Regions from separate parts of the Limnohabitans sp. TEGF005 genome, predicted to be linked through region 2. Evidence: predicted binding sites of a transcription regulator. Region 2 holds the regulator's gene; each other region holds the start of a gene.
What was found. The regulator sigma-54, encoded in region 2, starts transcription at its own class of promoters, with help from an activator protein. The targets are predictions, from matches to a motif close to TGGCANGNAANCTGCTTT.
Positions count from the first base shown of each region.

Region 1: ACZ5RG_RS14175 (TorF family putative porin) is a predicted target of sigma-54. The motif match lies at 1,986-2,003, and genes of this name have one in related genera.
Region 3: ACZ5RG_RS07190 (circularly permuted type 2 ATP-grasp protein) is a predicted target of sigma-54. The motif match lies at 1,525-1,542, and genes of this name have one in related genera.
Region 4: ACZ5RG_RS14980 (ammonium transporter) is a predicted target of sigma-54. The motif match lies at 1,649-1,666, and genes of this name have one in related genera.

Region 1 covers NZ_AP029226.1:2,844,674-2,849,368, forward strand. Annotated here, with positions in the region: gene ACZ5RG_RS14165 (hypothetical protein) at 1-204, opposite strand, end outside; gene ACZ5RG_RS14170 (YifB family Mg chelatase-like AAA ATPase) at 310-1,842, opposite strand; gene ACZ5RG_RS14175 (TorF family putative porin) at 2,041-2,799, shown strand; gene glnK (P-II family nitrogen regulator) at 2,828-3,166, shown strand; gene ACZ5RG_RS14185 (ammonium transporter) at 3,190-4,695, shown strand, end outside.
Region 2 covers NZ_AP029226.1:198,251-202,945, reverse strand. Annotated here, with positions in the region: gene ACZ5RG_RS00910 (thiol:disulfide interchange protein DsbA/DsbL) at 1-417, shown strand, start outside; gene lptA (lipopolysaccharide transport periplasmic protein LptA) at 560-1,189, shown strand; gene lptB (LPS export ABC transporter ATP-binding protein) at 1,186-1,944, shown strand; gene ACZ5RG_RS00895 (RNA polymerase factor sigma-54) at 1,982-3,523, shown strand; gene ACZ5RG_RS00890 (THUMP domain-containing class I SAM-dependent RNA methyltransferase) at 3,534-4,695, shown strand, end outside.
Region 3 covers NZ_AP029226.1:1,489,423-1,494,117, reverse strand. Annotated here, with positions in the region: gene ACZ5RG_RS07195 (DNA internalization-related competence protein ComEC/Rec2) at 1-979, shown strand, start outside; gene ACZ5RG_RS07190 (circularly permuted type 2 ATP-grasp protein) at 1,566-3,017, shown strand; gene ACZ5RG_RS07185 (alpha-E domain-containing protein) at 3,034-3,165, shown strand; gene ACZ5RG_RS07180 (alpha-E domain-containing protein) at 3,165-4,142, shown strand; gene xth (exodeoxyribonuclease III) at 4,144-4,695, opposite strand, start outside.
Region 4 covers NZ_AP029226.1:3,038,513-3,043,207, forward strand. Annotated here, with positions in the region: gene metX (homoserine O-succinyltransferase MetX) at 1-873, opposite strand, end outside; gene ACZ5RG_RS14975 (TMEM165/GDT1 family protein) at 1,006-1,569, opposite strand; gene ACZ5RG_RS14980 (ammonium transporter) at 1,737-2,939, shown strand; gene ACZ5RG_RS14985 (RNA recognition motif domain-containing protein) at 3,168-3,743, shown strand; gene lptC (LPS export ABC transporter periplasmic protein LptC) at 3,836-4,435, opposite strand; gene ACZ5RG_RS14995 (KdsC family phosphatase) at 4,432-4,695, opposite strand, start outside.

The DNA of each region.
Region 1 (4,695 bases), 400 kb from region 2:
TGTGTAGCTGGGCTGGCTGGCAGCAGCGCTGATGGCCGCGCCTGCAATGCCCAAAACGATCAGCGGGCCCAGCCAGTCAGACGAGCGCTGTTGGTAGACGACGGAAGGGCGTTGATGATGGCCATGGGGGCCACCAGCCAGTGCCTGCGTGCTCACGGCACCCAGCGAAAGCGCCATCACCAAAGTACCGATCATTTTTTTCATCAAAAACCTCATAACGGACAAAGTCCACCTTTAACGCCATCTTGCCGTCAAAGTTGACAATGCTTCGGCAACACGACGCTCAGGTGTAACCGGCTGTGAGTGGCGTCATTGCTCTTTGAGCACCCGCCGGTATTGCACCGCTTCGGCCACATGCATGGCCTCGATGGTGTCGCTGCCGGCCAAGTCGGCAATGGTGCGGGCGACCTTCAGGCTGCGGTGCACACTGCGGCCGCTCCAGCCCAGCTTGGCCGCCGCTTTTTGCAGCAAAGCCGTGGCGCTGGCGTCCAATCGGGCATGGGCGTCAATGGCTTGGCCTTGCAAGTCGGCATTGGCACAGCCTTGGCGAGCCAGGGCTCGTTCACGGGCGACCAAGCAGCGGGCCGCCATGGTTTCGGTGCTTTCACCGGGTGGGGCATTCAGCAGGTCTTGTGCTGGCAGGCTGGGCACTTCGATGTGCAAATCAATCCTGTCAAGCAGTGGGCCGCTGAGCTTGCCCTGGTATCGGCTGACCTGATCGGGCGAGCAACGGCAGCTGCGCGTGGCGCTGCCCAAATAACCGCAAGGACAGGGGTTCATGGCCGCGATCAGCTGAAACCGCGCCGGAAACTCGGCCCGCCTTGCCGCCCGGGCGATGGTGATGGTGCCTGTTTCCAGCGGTTCGCGAAGGGCCTCCAATGCGGCTCTTGGGAATTCCGGAAGCTCATCCAAAAAAAGCACGCCGTGGTGCGCCAACGAGATTTCACCCGGCCGGGGCGGAGAGCCGCCGCCCACCAGCGCCACGGCGCTTGCCGAGTGGTGCGGCTGGCTCGTGGGGCGTTGCGCCCAGCGGGCAAGGTCAAAGCGCCCGGCCAAGCTGGCGATGGCGGCCGACTCCAATGCGGCTTCAATGCCCATGGGCGGCAGCAAACCCGCAAAACGTTGGGCCAGCATCGACTTGCCCGAACCCGGAGGGCCGACCATCAAGAGCGAGTGCCCACCAGCGGCCGCGATCTCGAGCACCCGTTTCACGCCCGCTTGGCCTTTGACATCTGCCAGATTGGCGTAAAGCGGTGGCGAAGACGGTGTGCTGGGAGCCATTCGCGCCCAGCCGCCACTGGGGTCGAGCGGGGGCTCGTTCGACGGTGGCAGAAACTGTTGCACCACATCCAACAGATGCCGCGCCCGGAAAACTTCGGCATCGGGCACCAAAGCCGCTTCTTCGGCGCTGCCCGGCGGCAACACCAAACGGGTGCGCACCTGCTGCTGGCGCAGCACCAGGCTCATGGCCAGCGCACCGCGAATGGGCCGCAGCTCGCCCGACAAAGACAATTCACCAGCAAACTCGTAGTCGGACAGTTTGCTGGCGTCTATTTGTCCACTGGCCGCCAGGATGCCCAATGCAATGGGCAAATCCAAGCGGCCTGAGTCTTTGGGCAAGTCGGCCGGGGCCAGGTTGACGGTGATGCGTTTGTTGTGGGGAAAGTCGAGGCCGCTGTTTTGCAAGGCGGAACGCACCCGTTCGCGCGCTTCCTTGACCTCAACATCGGCCAGCCCCACCAAGGTGAAGCTGGGCAGGCCATTGGCCAGATGCACTTCAACGGTGACTGGCGGCGCCTGCAGACCAATCAAGGCGCGACTGCGCACCAAACTGAGACTCATATTTCCTCCATGCCCCATGCTGGTGCATGGTGGGTGTTCTTGCACGCAGACACGCCATACAGAACTTGTTTGAATGCCATTCAACCATGCACAGAGTCATAAAGCACTGGTAAATGCCCGCAGAGGCGGTGTGAACGCATGGTTGGCACGCTCTCTGCTTAAGTGGCTTGTCCTTTCTTCACTTTATTGGAGTTACTCATGAAAAAAATCCTCGTTCCTTCCCTGATCGCCCTGGCTTTGGGTTCCGTGAGCGGTTTGGCACAAGCCCAAGCAGTAGCCCCTGAGAGCAGCCTGTCTTTCAACGTAGGTGCTGTGAGCGATTACCGTTACCGCGGTTTGTCCCAGTCACGTTTGCAGCCAGCGCTGCAAGGTGGCATGGATTACGCAGACAAGAGCGGTTTTTATGTGGGTGCTTGGGGTTCGACGATCAAGTGGATTAAGGACACCCCTGGCGTGACCAAAGGCACCACCGAATTGGATCTGTATGCAGGTTACAAAGGCGCTGTGGGTGATGTAGCTTATGACGTCGGTTTGTTGAGTTATGTTTACTCGGGCAACAACTATGGTGATGCCAGTGCGGGCGGTACGAAAAATGCCAACACCAATGAAGCTTATGCGGCATTGACCCTGGGGCCAGTGACCGCCAAGTATTCACATGCTTACAGCGATTTATTCGGCAATGCAGATACCAAAAACAGCTACTACTTGGATCTGAGTGCCTTGTTTGATTTGGGCAATGGATACTCTTTAACGCCTCACGTCGGCTATCAAAAATTCAAGAACCTTGCAGTTGCAACTTATACCGACTACTCACTAACGCTCGCTAAAGATTTGGGTAATGGTCTGTCTGCCTCGGCTGCATTAGTTGGCACCGATGCCGATAAAGGCTTCTACACCTTGAAAGACAAGTTCAACGGCAAGTCCGGCGTGACGGTTGGCCTGAAATACGCCTTCTGATTCCCACACAACAACACAAGGAGCCATCATGAAACTGGTGACCGCCATCATCAAACCCTTCAAGCTGGACGAAGTGCGTGAAGCACTTTCGGGCATCGGCGTTCAGGGCATTACCGTGACCGAAGTCAAAGGCTTTGGTCGTCAAAAGGGCCACACCGAGCTGTACCGTGGCGCTGAATACGTGGTCGATTTTTTGCCCAAGGTGAAGATCGAAGCGGCCGTGTCTGACGACCTGGTCGAGCGCGTGATCGAAGCCATCGAATCCGGTGCCCGCACCGGCAAGATCGGCGACGGCAAGATCTTTGTGTACGACCTCGAGCAAGTGGTTCGCATCCGCACCGGTGAAACCGGCGGCGAAGCCCTTTGACAGACAAGAAAGAGAGTCAAAAAATGAAAAAGCTACTCGCTACTTTGGCCTTGGGCCTGAGTCTGGGTTGGGGTGTGTTCGGAGCGGCCTCTGTCGCCACCGCGCAAACCGCGCCCGCCGCCGTGACGGCACCTGCTGCCGAAGCCAAACCAGCCGATGCAGCCGCTCCGGCTACGGCCCCTGCGGCCGCAGCCCCTGCTGCGGCAGAAGCAGCTCCAGCGCCCGTGCCCAACAAGGCCGACACCGGCTGGATGATGCTGTCCACCATCTTGGTCATCTTGATGGTGATTCCGGGCCTGGCCTTGTTCTACGGCGGTTTGGTGCGCAGCAAAAACATGCTGTCGGTGCTGATGCAAGTCGTGGTCACGTTCTCGCTGATCACTGTGTTGTGGTTCGTTTACGGCTACAGCCTGGCGTTCACCGAAGGCAATGCCTACATCGGTGGTTTTGACCGCTTGTTCATGAAGGGCATCTGGGACAACGTCGCGGGCACTTTTGCCAACGCCGCCACCTTCAGCAAGGGTGTTTACATCCCTGAGATCTCGTTCGCAGCCTTCCAGGCCACGTTCGCAGGCATCACTTGCGCCCTGATCGTCGGTGCTTTTGCTGAGCGCATCAAGTTCTCTGCCGTGCTCGCCTTCATGGTGCTGTGGTTCACCTTCAGCTACCTGCCTGTGGCGCACATGGTCTGGTTCTGGATGGGTCCTGACGCTTACGCCTCGAAAGAAGTGGCCGATGAGATGACCAGCAAAGCCGGTTTGTTGTGGCAGTGGGGCGCGCTGGACTTCGCTGGCGGTACCGTGGTGCACATCAACGCCGCTGTGGCTGGCTTGGTCGGTGCTTTCATGGTCGGCAAGCGTGTGGGTTATGGCCGTGAATCGATGGCCCCTCACAGCCTGACGTTGACCATGGTGGGTGCCTCCTTGCTGTGGGTGGGTTGGTTCGGTTTCAACGCCGGTTCTGCACTCGAAGCCAACGGTTTCGCTGCACTGGCCTTCATCAACACCTTGATCGCGACAGCCGGTGCTGTGTTGGCCTGGTGTGTGGGTGAAGCGCTGATGCGTGGCAAAGCTTCCATGCTGGGTGCCGCTTCGGGTGCTGTGGCAGGCTTGGTCGCCATCACGCCAGCTGCGGGCAACGTGGGTCTGGGTGGTGCTTTGATCATCGGCTTCATCGGCGGCTTCGCTTGCCTGTGGGGTGTGAATGGCCTGAAGAAAATGCTCGGCGCGGACGACTCGCTGGATGTGTTCGGTGTGCACGGTGTTGGCGGTATCGTCGGTGCCTTGTTGACCGGCGTGTTCAACTCGCCTGCCTTGGGTGGCCCCAGCGCCGTCGGCGACTGGGTGACTGTGACCATGATCACACCTGACGCGTACTCCATCGCAACACAAGTGTGGACCCAGGCCAAGGCCGTATTGCTGACCATTGTGTGGTCGGGCGTGGTCTCGGTGGTCGCCTTCAAGATCGTTGACCTGACCATCGGTCTGCGTGTCACCGAAGAAGAAGAGCGCGAAGGTCTGGACATCTCC
Region 2 (4,695 bases):
ATTCCGGTCTCGTTCCGCGAAGACTTTGCGCCGCAGCAGCGCCTGTTTTTCACCATCGAAGCCATGAATTTGCTGGACACGCTCCACCCCAAGGTGTTTGCGGCGATCCATGTGGGCAAGTTGGCCCTGAACACCGATTCCAGCGTGCTGGCCTGGGCAGAACAGCAAGGCGTGGACAAAGTCAAATTCAACGAAATCTACAAATCGTTCGGCGTGGCCAGCAAGCTCAAGCGTGCCGTCCAGTTGCAAAACGACTTCAAGGTGGAAGGTGTGCCATCCTTGGGCGTGGCGGGTCGTTATTACATTGACGGCAGCCTGGCTGGCGGCATGGACCGCGCCTTGAAAATCACCGAATCCCTGATCGCCCAGTCTCGCCCCGCCCAAACCAGCACGCAAGCCGTCAAGCCAAAAAGCTGAGTCTGCGCCAGCAGCCCCAACCCAAGCCCGCTGGTGAGCCACCTGAGCGGGCTTTTTTTATGCCTTGGCACGCGCGGCAAGGCCGATCTGCTCACTCTTGCCTCTACAATCAAAATTCGTCACCAGCAAGATTCATGCCCCCATGACAATTCTCCGTACCATCAGCCTCGTCGCCGCAGCGCTCAGCGTGCTTTGCACGCCTGCGTGGGCCGAAAAAGCCGACCGCGACAAGCCCATGCTGATTGAGGCGGATGCCATGCGCCACGACGAAAACAAACTGCTCACCCATTTCACAGGCAAGGTGGTTGCGTTCAAAGGCACCATGGTTTTGCGCGGCGATCGCATGGAAGTGCAACAAGACAAAAACGGCCAACAAGTGGCGCACGTTTGGGCCGCACCGAACGAACGCGTCTTTTTTCGGCAAAAACGCGAAGGCGTCGATGAATTCACCGAAGGTGAAGGCGAAATGGCCATCTACGACAGCCAGGCCGATGTCGTGACACTGAGTCAGCGGGCAGAAGTTCGAATTTTGCGCGGCACCGAGCTGGCCGACCAACTCAATGGTCAAAAAATCATTTTCAACAACACCACCGAAGTCATGACCGTGGACGGTCTGCCCAAAGGCACCCAAGCCACGGACCCGCGAGATCAACGCGTACGCGCCGTGCTGACGCCCAGAAAAACAAGCCCGGCGACCACGCCCCCCGCTCCGAAAACGGCCATCCCTGCCCTGCGGATCAGCCCCAATACAGGCGAAAGCAAAAAACAATGAGTGAGCCACTCGTGCCCAGCCGACTGGAAGCGCACCACCTGAAAAAGGCCTACGGCAGCCGCAAAGTGGTGCACGACGTGTCCGTGCAAGTAGACAAGGGCGAAGTGGTGGGCTTGCTCGGCCCCAACGGCGCAGGCAAAACCACCTCTTTTTACATGATCGTGGGCTTGGTGCGTGGTGATGGCGGCCAGATCATGATTGATGGGCAAGACGTCACGCGCATGCCCATTCACAAGCGCTCGCGCATGGGCCTGTCGTATCTGCCGCAAGAGGCCTCGATTTTTCGCAAACTGTCGGTGGCAGACAACGTGCGCGCCATTCTGGAGCTGCAAACCGACGCCCAGGGTCATGCACTCTCATCGGCTGACATTGAACAACGCCTGAGCGAGTTGCTGGCCGACCTGCGCGTCGACCACCTGCGCGATTCCCCTGCGGTCGCGCTGTCAGGGGGTGAACGCCGCCGCGTAGAGATTGCCCGCGCCTTGGCCACCAACCCGCGTTTTATCTTGCTGGACGAGCCTTTTGCTGGCATTGACCCGATCGCCGTGATCGAGATCCAGCGCATCATTGCCTTCCTCAAGCAGCGCGGCATTGGCGTGCTGATCACCGACCACAACGTGCGCGAGACCTTGGGCATTTGCGACCACGCCTACATCATCAGCGAAGGCCGCGTGCTGGCTGCAGGCACCCCCGACGAAATCGTGTCCAACGCCGAGGTGCGACGGGTGTACCTGGGCGAACACTTCCGGATGTGATGAACAAATCCAAGGTCCACGCCATGAAAGCACAGCCATGAAACCCGGTCTGTCGCTGCGCATGTCCCAGCACCTGGCGCTCACGCCCCAGTTGCAACAATCGATCCGCCTGCTGCAACTGTCCACGCTGGAGCTGTCGCAAGAGGTCGACCAGATGCTGGACGAAAACCCATTTCTTGAGCGCAGCGAAGAAGAAGCGGCCTCCGAGGCCTTTGGCCTGGACCAAACCGACACCCACGTCAGCCTGGGCGATCGGGTGAGCGAAAGCGCCAGCACATCCAGCAGCAGCGACGACAGCGCCAGCGAAAACAGCGACGAAGCCGTGACCGATGTGGCCGAAAGCTGGGACGGCGACGGCAGCGTGGACATGCGCCCTGACGACAGCGAATGGGGTGGCGATGCCGGACCGCGCCAGAACAATGGCGAAGAAACCGCTGACGCCATCGACCTGGCCCGCAGCAGCGGCTCGCTCACCGACTTTTTGCACCGCCAGGCCTTGTCGCTGCGCTTGTCCGAGATCGACCGTGCTGCCCTGCGCTTTTTGATCGAGTCGCTCAACGACGACGGCTACCTGACCGACACCCTGCCTGAATTGGCCGCCAGCTTGGCTGGCAGCGACGATTTTGAACAACTGGACGAGCTGGTGCACCGCTTCACCGTGGCGCTGGGTTTGCTGCAATCGCTCGAGCCCGTGGGTGTGGGCGCACGCGATCTGGCCGAGTGCATGCGCATCCAGATCAAGGCATGGCTCAAGGACGCGCCAGACGACGAGGTCGCCCAAGCCGCTCTGGCCGTCTGCGCTCAACCCATGGAAATGCTGGCCAAACGCGACTTCAAACGCCTGGCTGTGGCCTGCGGTCTGGACGAGGCCGTGGTCAAAGCCGCTATCCCGTTCATTGCCCGGCTGGAGCCCAAACCCGGCCGCCCGTTTGCGCAGGCCGAACAAAACATCATCATCCCCGACGTGCTGGTGGTGAACACCAGTAAAACGGCCACGCCCAAATTCCGCATCCAGCTCAACCCCGACGTGATGCCCAAGCTGCGCGTGCACGACATTTATGCCAACGCCTTGCGCGGCAGCAAGGGTTCATCGCATGCCGGTTTGCAGCAGCGCCTGCAAGAAGCGCGCTGGTTCATCAAAAACATCCAGCAGCGTTTTGACACCATCTTGCGCGTATCCACCGCCATCGTGGAGCGGCAAAAAAACTTCCTCACCCACGGCGAGCTGGCCATGCGCCCGCTGGTGCTGCGCGAGATCGCCGACGAGCTGGGCATGCACGAGTCCACCATCAGCCGCGTGACCACGGCCAAATACATGTCCACGCCGCAAGGCACGTTTGAGCTGAAGTATTTCTTTGGCTCGGGCTTGGGCACCGACAGTGGCAGCGCCGCATCGAGCACCGCCGTGCGGGCACTGATCAAGCAGTTTGTGGCGGCTGAAAAACCCGCCAAACCCCTGTCGGACAACCAAATTTCAGAAATGCTGAAAGAGCAAGGCATCGACTGCGCACGCCGCACGGTGGCCAAATACCGCGAAGCCCTGAAGATCGCGCCTGCGAACCTGCGCAAAACCCTTTGAGAGTATTCGAGTGAATTCATTGAACCTGTTCATGCCTTGCGCCGCTGGCGTCGAGGGCTTTTTGGCCGACGAGGTGCACGCCATCACGGGCCTGACCGGCAACGACCTGATGACCGGACGCGGCGGCGTGATGGCCCGCGCCTCTTGGCGCGACGCGATGCGCATCAACCTGCACAGCCGCTTGACCCAGCGCGTGCTGGTGCAGCTGTCCGTCACCGACTACCGCAACGAAAACGACCTGTACCAAGCCGCCAGCGAAGTGGCCTGGGAAATTTGGTTCACGCCCAAGCAGACGTTCAAGATCGACATCACGGCGCAGCACAGCCCGCTGACCAGCCTGAACTTTGCCGCCCTCAAAATCAAAGACGCGGTGGCCGACCGCTTTCGCGCCAAGCGCGGCGAGCGCCCGAACGTGGACACCACCTGGCCCGATGTGCGCATTTATGCCCACGTCACACCCGAAACCCTCACGCTCTACATCGACACCTCGGGCGAACCGCTGTTCAAGCGCGGCTGGCGCACCGACAAGGGCGACGCGCCCCTGAAGGAAACCTTGGCGGCCGCCATGATCGCGGCCAGCGGCTGGGATGCGACAGTGCCTTTGTACGACCCCTGCTGCGGCAGCGGCACCATCCCGATTGAGGCGGCGCAAATCGCCTGTGGCATCGCCCCTGGCTTGCAACGCCGCTTTGGCTTTGAAAAGCTGTTGCCTTTCCAAAACCATGTCTGGCAAGGCTTGATCGAAGAAGCCCGCGACCACGAGCACGAACCCACCGCGCCCATTTTTGGCAGCGATGTGGCTTTCCGAATGGTCGACTTTGCCGAGCGCAACGCCGAACGCGCAGGCGTGTCGGGCGTGATCGAGTTCCGAGGCGGCGATGCCCTGCAACGCATGCCGCCCAGCGAGACCCCCGGCGTCATGCTGCTCAACCCGCCCTATGGCGAGCGCATTGCCGCTGCCGGTGTCGCCGGTCGTGGGCGTGACAGCTTCCAGCCCGGTGCCTTGGCCGATGCGCGTTCAAGTACCCGCGCAGCCGACCAAAGCCACCACCGCGAAACCGCGCAAACCAATGATGGCGACGACAGCGTCGACTTCTTTGCCCAACTGGCCAGCCACTGGAAGAAAAACTACAGCGGCTGGAGCGCTTGGATGCTCACACCCGACCTGAAGC
Region 3 (4,695 bases), 1.3 Mb from region 2:
GGCCATGCTGGCGCTGGTCGGTGCCGTGGGCTTGGTGCTCAGGCTGCCGTTGTCCTTCAAAGTGTTGTGCCTGCCGCTTTTGTGGCCCGTGTTGTTTTGGACGCACCCGCGCCCGCCAGTGGGCGCTTTCGAGCTGTTGGCGGCCGATGTGGGGCAGGGCAATGCGGTGCTGGTGCGCACCGCCACGCACAGCCTGCTGTACGACGCGGGGCCGCGCTATTCGGCCGAAAGCGACGCTGGGCACCGGGTGCTGGTGCCCCTGCTGGCACAAATGGGCGAGCGCCTTGATGTGCTGATGCTCAGCCACCGTGACAGCGACCACACGGGCGGCGCAGCGGCGGTGTTGGCCATGCAACCCGAGGCGGCTTTGTGGTCCTCGCTGGAAGATGAACACGCTTTGCACGCCTTGCGGCCCGGCTGGACGCGTTGCCAAAGCGGGCAGTCCTGGGTGTGGGATGGTGTGCTTTTTGAGGTGCTGCACCCGCCTGGCAGTACGCAAATTCTTGGCGCAGCGCCTTCTTCTTCTTCTTCTTCTTCTTCTTCTTCGGGGCCATTTGGCCCACGAGAAGCCTCTAAAAAGCCTAAACCGAATGAAGTCAGTTGTGTCTTGCGCATCGGCAACAGGCAGGCTTCGGCCTTGTTGACGGGCGACATCGAGGCGGCCCAAGAGCTGGTTTTGGTGCGCGCGGGCCTGGCACCTGTCGATGTGCTCTTGGTGCCGCATCACGGCAGCAAAACCTCGTCGACGCTGCCTTTTATACAGGCGCTGCAACCCCGGCTGGCGCTGGTGCAGGCGGGTTACCGCAACCGCTATGGGCACCCGGCAGAACCGGTACTCGATCGCTACCGCGCCGAGGGCATTGCATTGGCGGAGTCCGCCCGCTGCGGCGCCGCTCGCTGGCACAGTGCTGCACCCGCGCAGGTGCAATGTGAACGGGTCCTGTCCAAGCGCTATTGGCACCACGTCATCGCGCCTTGATGCATCTGTCCTATCCGGCACATTTGTCATGCCCAGCACATTTGTCATATCCGGCACATTTGTCATGCCCGGCTTGACCGGGTATCCATGGCCGTCGAAGGCATGGACCCCCGATCGAGTCGGGGGTGACAGCGTTTTGGTCATGCCCAGCACCTTTGTCATACCCAGCACATTTGTCATACCCGGCTTGACCGGGTATCCAAGGCCGTCGAAGGCATGGACCCCCGATCGAGTCGGGGGTGATAGCTTTTTGGTCATGCCCAGCACCTTTGTCATGCCCGGCACATTTGTCATACCCGGCTTGACCGGGTATCCATGGCCGTCGAAGGCATGGACCCCCGATCGAGTCGGGGGTGACAGCGTTTTGGTCATGCCCAGCACCTTTGTCATACCCAGCACATTTGTCATGCCCGGCTTGACCGGGTATCCAAGGCCGTCGAAGGCATGGACCCCCGATCGAGTCGGGGGTGACAGCGTTGGGTGAGGCTGACAGCATGAGTCGGGGGTGATGCGCTTCGGTGGATTTGACTCGGATCAACCGGAGCGGGTATGCATCTTGCTATGCTGTCATCAGGAGTGACGAGCTATGCGCCAATTCGATGAAATGTACAGCCGCTTGCCTGCCGCAGGCGATTCGGGGGAAGTCAGAGACCATTACTTGGCCTATGCCCGCTGGTTGCAAGCGCAAGACAGCCAGACCATGGCTTCGCGCCGTGAAGAAGCCGAGATGATTTTCCGCCGTGTCGGCATCACCTTTGCGGTCTACGGTGACAAGGACGAAGACGGCTCTGGTACCGAGCGCCTGATCCCGTTTGACCTGATCCCCCGTGTGATTGCGGCCCAAGAGTGGAAGCACATGGAAGCCGGATTGGTGCAACGCGTGACCGCACTCAACCGATTCATCCACGACGTGTACCACGGGCAAGAGATCCTTCAAGCCGGTGTGATCCCGCGAGAACAGATCGAAAACAACGCCCAGTTTCGCCCCGAGATGGTGGGGGTGGATGTGCCCAACCAGATCTATTCGCACATCAGCGGCATCGACATCGTGCGTGCCCCCGACAGCGCAGGCAAGGGCGAGTACTACGTGCTCGAAGACAACCTGCGCGTGCCCAGCGGTGTGAGCTACATGCTCGAAGACCGCAAGATGATGATGCGACTGTTCCCCGATTTGTTCAGCCAGCACCGCGTGGCCCCTGTGGCGCATTACCCCGATTTGCTGCTGGAAACCTTGCGCGCCAGCAGCCCCGCCACCACGGCCGAGCCCACGGTGGTGGTGCTCACGCCCGGCATGTACAACAGCGCTTACTTTGAGCATGCTTTTTTGGCGCAACAAATGGGTGTGGAACTGGTCGAAGGGCAAGACCTGTTTGTCAAAGACAAATTTGTCTACATGCGCACCACACGCGGCCCGCAAAGGGTGGATGTGATCTACCGCCGTGTGGACGACGACTTTTTGGACCCGAATGTGTTTCGCCCCAGCTCGACCTTGGGCTGCGCGGGCCTGATGGACGCCTACAAGGCCGGTCATGTGGCCATTTGCAACGCGGTGGGCACGGGCGTGGCCGACGACAAGTCGATCTACCCCTATGTGCCGGACATGATCAAGTTTTACTTGGGTGAAGAGCCCATTCTCAAAAACGTGCCCACTTTCATGTGCCGCAAGCCCGACGATTTGCAATACACGCTGGCCCATCTGAAAGACTTGGTGGTCAAAGAAGTGCACGGCGCAGGCGGCTACGGCATGCTGGTGGGGCCTGCGGCCAGCCAAGCCGAGATCGAGCGATTCCGTGGCGCACTGCTGGCCAACCCTGAGGGCTACATCGCCCAGCCGACCTTGAGTTTGTCCACTTGCCCCACCTATGTGGACAGCGGCATCGCACCGCGCCACATCGACCTGAGGCCCTTTGTGCTGAGTGGGCGCACCGTGCAGATGGTGCCCGGTGGCTTGACGCGGGTGGCGCTCAAAGAAGGCTCTTTGGTGGTGAACTCGTCGCAAGGCGGGGGCACCAAAGACACCTGGATTTTGCAGGACTGAAAAGGGGAGAACACGCATGCTTTCAAGAACCGCCGACCACCTGTTCTGGATGTCCCGCTACATGGAGCGGGCCGAAAACGAAGTTTCGCCAAAACGCTGCCGGGCGCGAAGCGCTTGCGGGGTTTTCGGCCTTGAAGGAGTTGCCTGATGTTGTCCCGTACTGCCGACCACCTGTTCTGGATGTCCCGCTACATGGAGCGGGCCGAAAACACCGCACGCATGTTGAATGTGAGCTACGAGACATCGCTTTTGCCCCAGTCTGCCGCCGCGGTGGAGGCCGGTTGGGAAGGCATCTTGTCCATCAGCGAGCTCTTGCCCTCGTACCAGATGCGCTACAAAACCATCACGCCACGCGACGTCATGGCCTTCATGGTGAAAGACGCAGACAACCCCTCGTCCATCATCTCTTGCCTGCGTGCGGCCCGCGAAAACGCCCGCGCCGTGCGCGGCACGCTCACCACCGAGGTGTGGGAAACACAAAACCAGACCTGGCTCGAAGTCAACCGCATGCTCAAAAGCGGTGAATTCGAGCGCGATCCGGGCCAGTTTTTTGAGTGGGTCAAGTTCCGCTCGCACCTGTCACGCGGCGTGACGGTGGGCACCATGCTGATGGACGAGTCGCTGTACTTCATGCGCATGGGCACGTTTTTGGAGCGGGCCGACAACACGGCGCGGCTGGTGGATGTGAAGTTCCACGCCATGAACAACGATTTTTTTGGTGCCCCCAACTACAGCGGCGTTGAGGCCGAAGTGACGCAGGAATACGACTTCTACCACTGGAGCGCGATCTTGCGCAGCGTCAGCGGTTTTGAGGTTTACCGCAAGGTTTACCGCGACGTGATCCGCCCCGAACGCGTGGCCGAATTGCTGATCTTGCGCCCAGACATGCCCCGCTCACTGCACGCCAGTTTGAACGAGGTGCTGTCGAATTTGAAGCTGGTCTCGCACGACCCCGACAGCGACACCTTGCGCCATGCAGGCCGCTTGCGCTCGGAGCTGGCCTTTGGCCGCATCGACGAAATTCTGGCCACCGGTCTGCACGCTTATCTGACGCAATTTTTGGAGCGTGTGAACGGCTTGGGTGGGCGCATCAGCCGGGAATTTTTGATGCCGCAGGCGGCTTGATTCAGCCCAGCGTCAAGACCACCGGCGTGTGGTCGCTGGGACGCTCGTTCTTGCGCGGGGCGCGGTCGATCACGCAGGCGCTGGCCCGGGCTTTGAGCGATTCTGAAATCAAAATGTGGTCGATTCGCAGACCGCGATTGCGGCGGAATGCAAATTCGCGGTAGTCCCACCAGCTGTAGCTTTTTTCGGGCTGCTCAAACAGCCGAAAGCTGTCGGTCAGGCCCAAGCCGATCAGCGCTTGCAGTTTCTCGCGCTCGGCGTCGGTGCAGTGGATGGTGCCAGCCAGCGCCACCGGGTCCCACATGTCGAGCTCGTCAAAAGTGATGTTGTAGTCGCCCAGCAGCACCAGGTTCGGGTGCTTTTGCATTTCGCTGGCCACCCAGTCGCGCAGCGCGTCGAGCCAACGCATCTTGTAGACAAACTTGTCGCTGTCGGGGGCTTGGCCATTGGGGAAATAGCCGCAGATCACCCGCACTTCACCCCCTGCGCCATCGGGGTAGGTGGCGGCGATCACGCGTGACAAGTCGTCTTCAAAGCCCGGGATGTTTTTGAC
Region 4 (4,695 bases), 210 kb from region 2:
GTAATCCAGTGCGCGGGTGATCAGCAAATAGGTGTTGGCGTCAAAGTATTCGCTGAACTTGTCGCCTTGGTAGCGCAAATAGCTTTCGATCTGAAACTCCACTTCTTGCGTGGAGTATTTGTAGCCAGTGGCGTTGTGCGTGACGGCCTCGCGCAGTTCACGGCCAAATTTTTCGTTCATCACGTCGTCGCTGAGGTACGTGATGTGGCCGATCATGCGGGCGATGCGCAGGCCGCGCTTGGGCACCACGCCGTGTTCGTAAAAGTGGCCCTCATGGAAGTCTGGGTCGGTCACGATGGCGCGGCGGGCCACTTCGTTGAAGGCGATGTTTTCGGCGTTCAGGTTGGGGGCACTGGCCACCACCACCGCGTGCTTGACGCGTTCGGGGTATTGCAGTGTCCAGCTCAAGGCTTGCATGCCGCCCAAGCTGCCACCCATCACGGCGGCCAGCTGTTCGATGCCCAATGCATCCAGCAAGCGGGCTTGCGCGTTGACCCAGTCTTCCACGGTGACCACCGGAAAGTCTGCGCCGTATACGCGGCCTGTGTCGGGGTTGACATGCATGGGGCCTGTCGAGCCAAAGCACGAGCCCAGGTTGTTCACCCCGATCACGAAAAATTGGTTGGTGTCGAGTGATTTGCCCGGGCCAATCATGTTGTCCCACCAGCCCACGTTGTGGGCTTGGTCGGCATACACGCCCGCCACATGGTGCGAGGCGTTCAGGGCGTGGCAGATCAGTACCGCATTGGACTTGTCGGCGTTGAGCGTGCCGTAGGTTTCGTAGCTCAGTGAATAGCCACGGATGGACGCGCCGCTTTGCAAAGGCAAAGGGGCTTCAAAGGTCATCGACTGGGGCGTGGCGATCAAATTCATGGTGCAAATGAAAAAACCCGATAACACTCAAGAAGCGGTACCGGGTTGGATCGGCCTCTTTAGCTGCATTTTGGAATCCCTGAGGTTCCTGCGCCCGCAAGCTGGAGCAAATCGGCGCGATGCAAGTATAAATCAGCCCCAGCCCAGCAGGGCCACAGCGCCCAACACGGCAAATATGCCTGCCGATATCAGGTGCACCAATCGCAGAGGCACGCGCTGGGTGATGGCGTCGCCCAGCCACACCACTGGGGCGTTGGCCAGCATCATGCCCAGTGTGGTGCCTGCCACGACCAAAAACCAGGCGTTGTATTGCGCCGCCAGCATCACGGTGGCGATCTGGGTTTTGTCGCCCATTTCGGCCAAAAAGAAGGCCACCAAGGTGGTGAAGAAAACGCCCATGCGCGGTGCGCTGTCGCCTTCATCGTCGTCGAGCTTGTCGGGGATCAGCATCCACACCGCCATGGCGATGAACGAGGCGCCCAACACCCAGCGCAACATGTCGGGGCCCATCATGGTCGTGACCCAGCTGCCCACTGCGCCCGCCAAACCATGGTTGGCCAGTGTGGCGACCAGAATGCCCAGAACGATGGGCCAAGGCTTGCGGAAGCGGGCGGCCAAAACCAGTGACAGGAGTTGGGTTTTGTCACCCATTTCAGCCAAGGCCACGATGCCGGTCGAGACGAGGAATGCTTCCATATCAATACGCTGCGCTGTTTATAAAAGAACGAATCTTACGTGACCCACTTTCGGGCATGAGGGTGTCGTGCATCAATTTGGGCCTATTTCTTGCTTTCGTTTGGTGCGCCAAGGGTTTTTAGGCCCTTTATGCACCAAATCAATTCAAAAAACCTTGAGAGATGGCTATGGAAGCACTGAAACAGGGCGCAGACGCGCTATTTATATTGTTGGGCGGCATCATGGTCTTGGCCATGCACGCCGGTTTTGCGTTTTTGGAGCTGGGAACAGTTCGCAAAAAGAACCAGGTCAATGCGCTGGTCAAGATCTTGGTCGACTTCTCTGTCTCCACCGTGGTTTATTTTGTGGTTGGCTACAGCGTGGCCTACGGCACGAACTTCTTTGTCGGTGCCGAGCAATTGGCGGCCAAAAATGGCTATGACCTGGTCAAGTTTTTCTTCTTGCTGACCTTTGCTGCGGCCATTCCCGCCATCATTTCGGGCGGCATTGCCGAGCGGGCCAAGTTCTGGCCCCAGCTGATCGCCACTGCTGTGATTGTCGGTTTTGTCTACCCCTTCTTTGAGGGCATCGCTTGGAACCAGCACTTTGGCGTGCAAGCCTGGATCAAGGCGGCCACGGGCGATGAATTTCACGATTTTGCCGGTTCGGTGGTCGTGCACGCCATGGGCGGCTGGATCGCTTTGCCGGCTGTGGTGCTCTTGGGCGCTCGCTACAACCGTTACCGCAAAGACGGCGTGGTTTCGGCGCACCCCCCATCGAGCATCCCCTTTCTGGCGCTGGGCTCGTGGATCTTGATCGTGGGCTGGTTTGGCTTCAACGTGATGAGCGCCCAAACACTGGACAAAATCTCGGGCCTGGTGGCGGTCAACTCGCTGATGGCCATGGTGGGCGGCACGCTGGTCGCCTTGGTCTTGGGCAAAAACGACCCAGGCTTTGTGCACAACGGCCCTTTGGCCGGTTTGGTGGCCGTGTGTGCCGGATCGGACCTGATGCACCCGTTTGGTGCATTGGTGGTCGGCGCTGTGGCGGGTGGTTTGTTTGTGGTCATGTTCACCCTGACCCAAAACAAATGGAAGATCGACGATGTGCTGGGCGTTTGGCCTTTGCACGGCATTTGCGGCGCTTGGGGCGGCATTGCCGCAGGCATTTTTGGCGCGACATCGCTCGGTGGTTTGGGTGGCGTCAACCTGAGCGCGCAATTGATCGGTACCGCCATGGGCGTGGGCTGGGCGCTGGTGGGTGGGGTTTTGGTCTATGGTGTCCTCAAATTGACTTTGGGTTTGAAACTCAGCCCCGAAGAGGAGTTTGATGGCGCCGATTTGACCGTTCACAAAATCAGTGCCACGCCCGACCGCGAAGTGAGTTGGTAAAACAACGGAAATGTGCTGCAACGCACATTCTGTTGATTTTCCCGGGAATATCACTTGCATTTATTTTTGTTTTCTCGCTCATAATTGCCACACTTCACTGTCAGAAGCAGCGAAGTCATGTTCGCGGTGACCAGATCAGTTTCGCTTTCCATCCGAAGTTTTCAGGTTTGTTGAATGCGTTTTCGGAGCTTCATCGCTTTTATCTCTGTGTTTTGAGGAGTCCCTTTCATGGGCAACAAACTTTACGTCGGCAACCTGCCTTACTCGGTTCGCGACAGCGATCTTGAACAAGCTTTTGGTGAATTCGGTGTGGTCACCAGCGCCAAAGTCATGATGGAACGTGACACTGGCCGCTCCAAAGGCTTCGGCTTTGTGGAAATGGGCAGCGACGACGAAGCTCAAGCTGCGATCAACGGCATGAATGGTCAGCCTTTGGGTGGCCGCAATGCGGTGGTCAACGAAGCCCGCCCCATGGAAGCACGTCCTCCCCGCACAGGTGGTGGCGGCTTTGGTGGCGGTGGTGGCTTTGGCGGTGGCCGCCGTGAAGGCGGCGGCGGCGGCGGTGGCGGTTACGGCGGTGGCCGCGAAGGCGGTGGCGGTGGCTACGGCGGCGGTCGTGAAGGCGGCGGCGGTGGTGGTTACGGCGGCGGTCGTCGCGAAGGCGGTGGCGGCTACGGCGGCGGCGAAGGTGGTGGTGGCGGTTTCCGCAGCCCCTACGGCGCAGGTCCTCGTGGCGGCAACGGCGGTTCTGGCGGTGGCGGTCGCCGCGAAGGCGGTGGCGGCGGCTACGGCGGCGGTTACTGATTCACGCGTCTGGCCAATCTGACGGTTGGCCAATGAATTTGACAAAGCCCTGCTCTGCAGGGCTTTGTTGTTTGTGGCGCTTGAGCCCAGCGTCAGTTTTTAGGTTTGGGCATCAACATGCCGCGTACGCGACCTTGCAGCAGGTATTCCCCTGTGTTGCTGTTGAAGTTCATGGATTCGGCATTGAACACGTCGGTGTCGCGGGTGATCTGTACAGGGTCAGATGACACCACGCGGTCTTCGTCGGGCAGCGCCACCAAGCGTTCACCCCGGAGTTCAATCTTGGGGCTGCTGTCGTGCGGATGGCGGATGGCGTAGGCACTGCCTATCAGCGTGACTTTTTTGCCATCGTCTGTGGCGATGCCTTGTGTGGCGCGGGCATTCATTTGTGTGCCGGTTTCGCTTTCGGCGTAGATGCGCACTTGTTCAATGTTCAAGGCTTCGGTTGCCGGGTAATGTTGCGCTTGGGTGCCGCTGACTTCGCGCGTCATACGGCCGCGGGCATCGAACGATGTGACCGAAAAATCAGCCAGGCGGTAATCGGGGTCTTGGCGCACAGGTTTGTTGGCTGTTGCAGTCAACAGTTCGGGCACGCTTCTGACCAGCCACCAACTGCCCGATGCCAGCAAAGCCATCACGATCAAAGGCAGGTAAACGCTCAGTTTGTCGAGCAAGCGGCGTCCCCAGTTCATGCGGATGGGCCTGTGTGTGCGCTGATTCCGACCTGGGCCAACAGCTTGGCGTAATGCCCGCTGGCCACCAGCAGCAGATCGCAAAATGCGCGTGCAGCACCCTCGCCACCCCGTTCTGTGGTGATGTGGTGCGCGACCGCTTTGGCTTGTGCGTGCGCGTTGGCGGGTGCGCAAGCAAATGCGGCGCGTTGCATGACGGGCAAGTCGGGCCAGTCATCCCCCATGGCCGCAGCCTGTGACCAGCTGAGCCCCAGAGTTTG